One region of the Bacillus sp. AMCV2 genome, then DNA from elsewhere that is predicted to be linked to it. Evidence: riboswitches for the same ligand, from Rfam matches in the RefSeq annotation. Region 1 holds a riboswitch; each other region holds the start of a gene.
What was found. Region 1 has a riboswitch for thiamine pyrophosphate ahead of thiC (phosphomethylpyrimidine synthase ThiC). Riboswitches for the same ligand answer to the same signal wherever they lie in the genome.

Region 1 (3,211 bases):
AGAAAGTTTGGTTGCAGATGAATTACACAGAATGTTTTTGGCTGGTGAGCTGCAAATCACAGTAGAGGAGGATATAAACAATATTTCCGAAAGGCTGAGAAACGGCGATCTCAGTTTAGACCGATTAAGCGGTGAAGACGCGTTTATAAAAGAAACGGTAAACGAGGCTTTAAGAAGAGTGGAGCAATAAAAAAGAGGCGGCATCTCATCTTTGAGATCCCGTCTCTTTTGGTGGTCTTTGCTGTAAGATAAAGCGAATCGATTTGAAATTGCTCACCCGAGCCACCCCTTTTCTAACAGAAAATCTGACAGTTCATCTTGGAGATGAATGGCTGTATCTAATTGATCATGCAACGCTCTTCTGATGTGGGGATTTTCGGCTTCTGTTATTGCGACAGTGTATTTGTTAATGCTGGTTTTTATTGTTGTTAACAAATCAAGAATATCTTTGGGACAAAGACTTTGTTCAATGGGAAACCACCTCCTTTGTTTTTTTAGCAGCTCCTGATAAGAAAGTATTTGGCTTTGTTTCTTGCTTCTATACAAAATGCTATAATAAGCAACAAATTTGTTGGGGGGTGTGATGATGAAGCAGATTATTGCGATGGGGGGCGGGGGTTTTTCGATGGAGCCGGATAATTTGTCCCTCGATCAATATATCCTCAATCAATCAAAACGAGAGCAGCCTCGTATTTGTTTTTTGCCGACGGCGAGCGGAGATTCCCAAAACTATATTCAGCGGTTTTATCATGCATTTCAAACACTGGATTGTGTGCCGTCTATTTATCTTTGTTTAAGCCGCCATCAACAGATTTAGCTTCTTTTGTTATGGAAATGGACGTGATTTATGTTGGCGGGGGAAATACGCGGAATTTACTTGTGTTATGGAAAGAGTGGGGGCTGGACCATATTCTCAGGGAAGCATGGAAGAACGGTGTGGTCCTAGCTGGATTAAGTGCCGGTGCGATCTGCTGGTTTGAAGAAGGGGTGACAGATTCAGCCGGACCGCTGACAGGTTTGAAAAGTTTAGGTTTTTTGCAAGGGAGCTTTTGTCCCCATTATGACGGGGAAAAGGATCGGAGACCGGCATACCACCAGTTGATATCTAACAAGTTCTTATGCAGTGGCTATGCAGCGGATGATGGGGCTGCTCTCCATTTCATAAATGATCAGCTGTTTCAAATCGTGAGTTCAAGAGCGGGTGCAAAGGCATATCGGGTGATAATGGGGGAACATGAAGTATCTGAAATCCCGTTGCCGGTCAAATATTTGGGATGAATTAGCTGAATATTTTCTATATTCCTCTTTTTTTCAGATTGGTTTTATGTTAAGATGAGGGCGAAATCAATAGTTACTGGGGGTGCCCGCTTTCGGGCTGAGAGAGAAGGTAAGCTTCTTAACCCTTTGGACCTGATCTGGTTCGTACCAGCGTGGGGAAGTAGAGGAATTGTTTTTGTTATTGTCGTGCTGGGCAATAATATGTTTCTTTCTGACTGTAACCGGGTTCATTTATATGAATCCGGTTTTTTGTGCTGGTTATGGGCTTGATTTTGTCCTTTCAAACGAAGAAAGGGGAAGGAAAAGTAATGCAAAACAATTCAGTGCAGCAAGCCAACATTTCCATTATGTCAAGTTTTTCAGGTAGCAAGAAGGTATACGTGGAGGGTTCTTCTTCGGACATCCAAGTGCCGATGAGGGAGATTGCATTGAGTCCGACGACGGGATCGTTCGGCGAAGAGGAAAACGCGCCTGTGCGTGTCTATGATACAAGCGGACCGTATACGGACCCTGAAGTAACCATTAATATTCAAGAAGGATTAAAGCCGCTCCGCCAAAAATGGATCACAGAGCGCGGTGACGTGGAAGAGTATGAAGGTCGGGCTATAAAACCAGAAGATAACGGTTATAAAAAAGCAAATCCAAACGTAAGCTACCCAGGATTAAAGCGGAAACCGCTGAGGGCGAAGGCAGGTCAAAATGTTACTCAAATGCACTATGCAAAAAAGGGGATCATTACACCTGAGATGGAATTTATCGCCATTCGTGAGCATGTGTCTCCTGAATTCGTCAGAGACGAGGTAGCCAGCGGCCGGGCGATTATTCCTTCAAACATTAATCACCCTGAAAGTGAGCCAATGATTATCGGCCGGAATTTTCATGTGAAGATTAATGCAAATATCGGGAATTCAGCGGTTACGTCATCCATTGAAGAAGAAGTGGAAAAAATGACGTGGGCCATCCGCTGGGGAGCAGATACAATGATGGATCTCTCTACCGGAAAAGATATTCATACGACGCGTGAATGGATTATCCGCAATTGCCCCGTGCCTGTGGGAACTGTTCCGATTTATCAGGCGCTTGAAAAAGTAAACGGCGTAGCGGAGGATTTAACGTGGGAGATTTATCGTGATACGCTAATCGAGCAGGCAGAGCAGGGAGTGGATTATTTTACGATTCACGCGGGTGTTTTGCTTAGGTATGTACCGCTGACTGCCAAACGGACAACTGGTATTGTGTCACGCGGGGGAGCGATTATGGCGCAGTGGTGTCTGGCTCATCATCAAGAAAGCTTTTTATACACACATTTTGAAGAAATATGTGAGATTATGAAAACGTATGATATTGCTTTCTCTCTTGGGGATGGTTTGCGTCCCGGATCAATTGCTGATGCCAATGACGAAGCGCAGTTTGCTGAATTAGAGACGCTTGGAGAGCTGACGCAAATTGCCTGGAAGCATGATGTTCAGGTGATGATTGAGGGTCCTGGACATGTTCCGATGCATAAAATCAAAGAGAACGTCGATAAACAAATGGACATTTGTAAAGAAGCGCCTTTTTACACATTGGGGCCGCTGACAACGGATATTGCCCCGGGATATGACCATATTACTTCAGCGATCGGAGCGGCGATGATCGGTTGGTACGGGACAGCAATGCTTTGTTATGTAACGCCGAAGGAGCATTTAGGGCTGCCAAACCGTGATGATGTTCGTGAAGGAGTCATTACATATAAGATTGCTGCGCACGCTGCAGACCTTGCAAAAGGGCATCCTGGGGCGCAAATCCGGGATGATGCGTTATCGAAAGCCCGTTTTGAATTCCGTTGGCGGGATCAGTTTAATCTATCTCTTGATCCAGAGAGAGCGCTTGAATACCATGATGAAACCTTGCCTGCTGAAGGAGCAAAAACCGCTCACTTTTGTTCCATGTG
Region 2 (3,211 bases), 290 kb from region 1:
GTTTTCCTTTGCCAAATGATAAGCAATCGCGGAACCGATAATTCCGCCTCCAATGACAACTGCATCATAATGCCTTTTCATAGCGCATCTCCTTTAGCTTGCGGGAATATCGTCTGGCAGCTTCCAAAGGGTCAGCGGAAGAAAAAATTCCCGACATGACAGCGATGCCATCTGCTCCTGCTTGTTTTACGTCTCTTAATCTGTCTGGCGTCATTCCGCCGATGGCAATAACCGGGATGGAAATCCGCTGTTTAATATCTGACAGCAAAGACACACCTCTGCCTTCAAGACCCTTTTTGCAATCTGTTTCAAACACATGGCCGAACAACACGTAGTCTGCGTCTTCCTTTTCTGCTTGAACCGCTTCCTCCAGTGAATGCACGGACCGCCCGATATGAAGGTGAGGAAATCTGGCTCTTACCTGCTTCGGCGAAAAGCTGCTGCTTGGCAGCTGCACGCGATGAATCGTAGAAAAAAGCGCAATATCCACGCGCCCGTTCATCACCAGTTTTCGTTTATCTATACCGCCTTCAAAAATAAGCTCGAGCAGTTTCAGAATATCTGCCGCCGATTTTGAGCGTTCCCGAATGTGAATAAAATCAACTTCATTCTGAATCGAAATGATGGTTCTCGCTAGCTCTTCTACCGGCTTGCAGTTATCCGTTATGGCGTGAAGCTCCACATTCCTCCACCTCTTTTATGCCGCGCTCCGACCAGCCTTCTTTTTGATAGGCCATTCCCCAAAATTGATATTCATAGAAGCTGGAGATGACAAAATTCTCTTTCATCTTGGCACGCACTTCCTCCGTGCTGTTTTCCGCCAGCTCATCAAAGCGGTTGATTTGCTCCTCAACCTGTTGTCTAAACCAGTCACCGCCGTACGTCCCAATCCACTTTTGATAAATCGGATGCCCAGGATCGCAATGCAGCAATTTCTCACCAACCTCGTAATAGAGCCAGTAGCATGGCAGCAAGGCCGCTAAGATTTCAGCGAAATTCCCACTCAAAACCGAACGGTACATATGGGATGTATAAGAGTACGCCGTAGGAGACGGCTTAAACGCCTTACGCTCTTCCTCGCTGATTTCCAACAGCTCGGCAAACTCGCGATGAAGCGCCATTTCCGCCTCATATGTACCTTGGGCATGGCTTGCCATCCTCCCCGTTGTAAAAAGGTCCTTCGCATAAGCTGCGCCAAATGACTGCACCTTTGCAAAATGCGTTAAGTAATAGGAATCCTGAAGTACGTAGTATTTAAAACGGTCAATCGGAAGCGTTCCGTCACCGATTCCTTGAACGAACGGATGGACAAAGCTCCCCTCCCACCATTCTGCGGCTGCGCTGCGGCATTCTTCTGAAAACTTCACAAATCATTCCCCCTCTGAAAATAAAAAAACCACTTTCCCGCAAGGAAAAGTGGTTTGGAATTGGCATAGTAAAATAACACAAATACCGCTCCACTTCCCTACGCAGGTCTGAACCTGTTCAAGTTATGAGGGTCTAAAAGTCACACTTTTATCTCAGTCCTTATGAAGGACACCCCTAGTGGTTAAACGAATACATATTGAATTGTTCTGCACCTCTATATTAACACGAATCCTTATTTGGTCAAGATTTATCCTTCCAATGTTTTCTTAAGATCCGTTACGTACCCCCGAGATCCGGTGACAATTAAGCGATCTCCCAGTTTCAGCCTTGTATCCCCATGAGGAACAATGCTGTCCACACCTCTGAAAATCCTGACAAAGATGACGTCACCTGTTAAAGGGAATTCCCGTAAAATCACACCGTCGTATTTACTGTTCTCCATATTAATTTGATACAGTGAAGACTCCTGGTTCGTGAGCAGCTTCATGACGCCAGGCGCTTCAATCAGTGCGCGAAGCAACGTTTTTGTCGACAGCAGAATAGAAAAGATGCTGATTCCCTGCTCCTTCAGAGCTGCTTCATGCTCCGGTGATCCTACGCTTGCAATGACTCTTTCTGTGCCTTTTTCTTTTGCAAGTAATGCAATGTCTGCATTCATATCTTCATTTCCTGTCGCCACAACGAGGATATCCGTTTCAAAAATGCCGAGTGATTCAAGCGTCTCGTGTTCATAGTCAGAAATTGTTTCAACAGCAAACACTGATTCTGACAGCTTTTCCTCTGCATTCTCTTGGTAGACGTGTACAACACGCACGTCATACTCTTCCTCTGGCAATTCGAGTGTAACAGGCAAAGTCATTTGATTGGCGCCGATGAACGTAATCGTCTTTTTCTCCTCCGGCTGCTCTTCCCGTTTGTATAATTTTTTAAAACAGATCGGCGTAAAAATACTTGCAATGACGGCTACTAAAATTAGCGCTCCTGACATATTTGCACTGATCACGTGAAGCTGCTGGCCGATTGTTGCAGCGGCAATCACGAGCGAAAGCGTTGATGTCAGCAAGAAACCAGACGCGAAAATGGTTCGGTTATCATACCACTTCTTTAAGTACATGACAGGAATGATTTTGCTGACTAACAGCGCCAGCAGCAGGAGCGGAATCATGATTAAAATTGTTTTATCCTGAAAAAGAGTCCAAATATCCAGCTTCACACCGACCATCACAAAGAAAATCGGTATTAAGAACCCATAACCAAATGAATCCAGCTGCTGAACAAGTTCTTTGTTTGGCGAAAGCAGGGAAACGAGAACCCCCGCTAAGAAAGCGCCGAGAATATTTTCCGCCCCAAGTGATTCAGACAGGGCAACGAGTACAATAATTAACGTAAAAATGGCACGCGTCCCGATCTGGATCGTCCCTTTTGACATGGACTGAACAAAAGAGCGATGTTTAAAGACCCGGCCGAAAAAGTATAGCACCACTCCGGCCGCAAACAGAATCATCAGGAGCCACATGTTTCCGCTGTCCTCTCCGTATAAAGAAGAAAAAACAGCAAGAAGAATCATCGTGGCCAAATCAGCAATAACAGCAACAAGCAAAATAATCTGCCCGATATTTGAATTCATGATCCGTTCTTCTTTTAATGTTGGAACGACAACGCCTAACGATATCGTTGAAATAATCAGGGTCATTAAAAAAGCATTTTGGATAAATCCAGCCAAGACGAACCCATAGGACAAGAGCAATGATAAAATAAAAATGCCGACAAAAATAATAGATGCCGCAGCAAACGTATTAGGCGCTTCCTTGCCGTTCGGCAGGAACTGCTTTTTCTTCCCTTT
Region 3 (3,211 bases), 440 kb from region 1:
GGAGGCTGAAACCTTTTTCCCGCTGAAGATCTTTCATCAGATGAACGAACTCCCGTGCTGAGAAAGGGTCTAAAAGAGAGGTCGGCTCATCTAAAATAATAAGCTCAGGCTCCATCGCCAAAATACAGGCGAGAGCCACTTTCTGCTTTTGTCCTCCTGAAAGGGTTGAGATCGTTTTTTCTTTTAAATGGGTAATGCGTAATTTTTCTAATACGGCGTTGATTTTCTCTGTCATTGCTTCTTTTGGAACTTGCAGATTTTCCAGCCCGAACGCTATTTCGTCCTCCACCGTCAGCATGCAGAACTGCTGATCAGGATCCTGAAAAACGACCCCGGCATGCTGAGCAATCGTTTCGGAGGTTTCAGCATCTGTGACCGGCTTTTGAAATAGAAATGCATGTCCGGACTGAATGCCGTCGCAAGCCTCCGGATATAGACCGTTTAAACAAAGGGCGAGCGAGCTTTTACCGCATCCGCTCGGTCCTAATAATAAAACACATTCTCCTTTTTGAAGCTCAAACGAAATGTCTTGAAAAACCGGTTTCTCGTCTTCTTCATAAGAGAAGCTGAGCTGCTCAACCGTCAGAAGCTCATCAAAGGCTTGCATGTTCTGACGCCCGCTTCCGTTTCTTTTTCAGTTCCTTTCCGAGTGCCATTCCGTTTAACACACCTGTATAAGCGAGAGAGTCGCTGACAGCTTTTCCGAGAAGCCCCGCCAAAAGCGCGCCGGAAATGAGGCGGATCACAAGCATAATGAGCAGATAACCTGGTGAATAGGCTGCATAGCCAGAAACAAAGAGATCATAGATAAAGCTGGCTACTGAAGACCCCATACCGGCCAGCATAAGGACAGGGAGAGAGTATGCTTTCCAGCGTGTTGCAAGAAACACAGCCTCAGCCCCGAGTCCTTGAACAATGCCAATGACGATGACCATCGGGCCAGACGGATTTCCCAGCAGGCACTCAACGAGAGCGGCAATGATTTCAGAAACGAGCGCCGCACCCGGTTTTCGAATCATGTACGCGGCGATCACAGAAACGATAAACCAAATGCCGTAAATCGGTTCATAGGCGATTGCCCCAAACATACCTGCAAGCACGTTTCCGAAATGTGTAAATAATAAATAAACAACGGCAAATACGATACTGATAACCGACATGATGACAATTTCTTTTACTTTCCAGCTTTTCATGTTATCCCTGCTTTCTGTTTTTTCTTGATGGACTGTTAGCCGAAAGATTCACAGTCATGGTGATGTGGTTTGTTTGCTGCTCGGCCATGCGGAAAACGGCTTCCAATGTGCTGAATACGTCATGCGCATCCCCGTCAAGCTCGCTCGCGTAATGGACACCCTGTACGAAAGTGCCTTGGGCTTTTGCAATGTCGACAGCCTTCATAATCAATCCCATATAATCCGGCTCGTTCATTGGATAAAGGGCAAATTGGCACGGCGCTTCCGCCTTCAAGCCTTGGACAGCATCTTCATTGACACGCTTATCACCTTTGGAAAGATATGTATCCCCCTGTGTGTCACCCGGGCATCCAATGGAAAACGTGCCGTTCATGACGATGTGTTGTTCGCTGTTTGCTGCATGAAGGTAAATGGCTTTTGCAGCATCGAATACATGATCAATCGATCCGCGTAACACCGTGCTGATATGGTCGGTTTTCGTCCAAACCTTGGATGTATCTGTTTTTTTCAGCGCAGACTTGATCACACTGATAAAATCATCCGTCATCGGATATAAAGAGAAGCGAAAACCGGCGATTCTGCTTGTACCGCAAATATGCTCCATTTCTCCGACCTCCTGTTTTTTTGGTAAAATAAAAAACTGCATATCCTAAGGGAATATGCAGTCATAGATCGATTAAGCGCACAAAAAAATACACCATTCGGTCAACCTGCACTTCCCCACGCTGGTATTATCCAGATCGGGTCATAAGGGATCAAAGCGCGTTTCTTTCGCGCTTTATCTCAGCCAAAACAGCACCCCTAGTGCTTTCCGTATACAATTTTTTATTTTGACATCATAATAGATGATAAGAATCATTTTGTAAACAACGAAATCATTTTTTTCATATAGGGACGGGAGAGGATGATCAAATTTGGAAAAAGGACACATATTAATTGTGGAAGATGAAGAAAAAATCGCCAGGGTTCTACAGCTTGAATTGGAATATGAAGGATACAGCGTCACCATCAAACACAATGGCACAGAAGGTCTGGATGCGGCAGCGGAAGGCGGGTATTCCTTGGTGCTTCTTGATGTCATGCTTCCGGGGCTTAGCGGACTGGAAGTGCTGCGCCGCTTGAGAAAAACGGATTCGCAGACACCGGTCATATTATTAACGGCGCGAGACAGTATTCCTGATAAGGTAACAGGTCTGGACATCGGTGCAAATGACTATGTCACCAAGCCGTTTGAAATCGAGGAATTGCTTGCGAGAATCAGGGCGGCGTTGCGGCAAAATGGAACAAAAACTGAAGATATCGGCACCTTTCTTACATATGACGATTTGCGGGTGAACGAAAAAACCCGTGAAGTGAGACGCGGAGACAAAGAGGTGGAATTAACGCCGCGGGAATTTGATCTGCTCGTCTATATGCTAAAGCATCCGCAGCAAGTGCTGACAAGGGAGCAAATTCTAAGCTCGGTATGGGGATTTGATTATATCGGTGATACAAATGTCGTGGACGTCTACATAAGATACATCAGAAAAAAACTGGACTATCCTTACGAAAAACAGCTGATCCATACGATTCGCGGGGTCGGCTATGCCATTAAGGGGTAAACGATGAAGCTGAAGACCAAGATTCATCTATACACATCAATATCACTGTTGATTTTATTAATTTTGGTTCATACCGCAGTATATCTCATTTTTTCGTCTGCGCTGACATCAAAGGATGCGGCCCGGCTTGCTGATGAGACGGATAACATTGCCGAAGCGCTGCGTGCCGCTGAAACAGAAGGAGTGGCTTTGCGGGATATGCTGCAGGCCTATCTTCCGGCAAATGGCATGGTGCGTGTAGTGAATGGTGATCAAAAAGCCGTTATGACGATCACAAAAGAAAAAGCCTATAAAGATTTTCCTCTCTCTTTTCATAGCGGAGAAACGGCAGATGTGAGGAAACATGACGGCAAGCTGTTTGCCGAGGCTGCTGTTCCGGTGATTTGGACCGATGGACAAGTGGTGTCTCTTCAGCTG

Region 2: another riboswitch for thiamine pyrophosphate. It lies ahead of tenA (thiaminase II); the one in region 1 lies ahead of thiC (phosphomethylpyrimidine synthase ThiC).
Region 3: another riboswitch for thiamine pyrophosphate. It lies ahead of thiU (HMP/thiamine ABC transporter substrate-binding protein ThiU); the one in region 1 lies ahead of thiC (phosphomethylpyrimidine synthase ThiC).

What each region holds. Positions count from the first base shown of each region.
Region 1 is NZ_JBVYIB010000002.1:951,360-954,570, forward strand. Features, by position in the region: gene AC0OMA_RS05005 (hypothetical protein) at 1-190, shown strand, start outside; gene AC0OMA_RS05010 (spore coat protein) at 274-546, opposite strand; partial or broken gene AC0OMA_RS05015 (Type 1 glutamine amidotransferase-like domain-containing protein) at 626-1,278, shown strand; TPP riboswitch at 1,347-1,454, shown strand; gene thiC (phosphomethylpyrimidine synthase ThiC) at 1,587-3,211, shown strand, end outside.
Region 2 is NZ_JBVYIB010000002.1:1,237,325-1,240,535, reverse strand. Features, by position in the region: gene thiO (glycine oxidase ThiO) at 1-81, opposite strand, end outside; gene tenI (thiazole tautomerase TenI) at 65-682, opposite strand; gene tenA (thiaminase II) at 657-1,367, opposite strand; TPP riboswitch at 1,446-1,554, opposite strand; gene AC0OMA_RS06510 (monovalent cation:proton antiporter family protein) at 1,616-3,211, opposite strand, start outside.
Region 3 is NZ_JBVYIB010000002.1:1,386,942-1,390,152, forward strand. Features, by position in the region: gene AC0OMA_RS07370 (ABC transporter ATP-binding protein) at 1-607, opposite strand, end outside; gene AC0OMA_RS07375 (ECF transporter S component) at 594-1,193, opposite strand; gene thiU (HMP/thiamine ABC transporter substrate-binding protein ThiU) at 1,195-1,797, opposite strand; TPP riboswitch at 1,894-2,006, opposite strand; gene ykoG (two-component system response regulator YkoG) at 2,108-2,794, shown strand; gene ykoH (two-component system sensor histidine kinase YkoH) at 2,798-3,211, shown strand, end outside.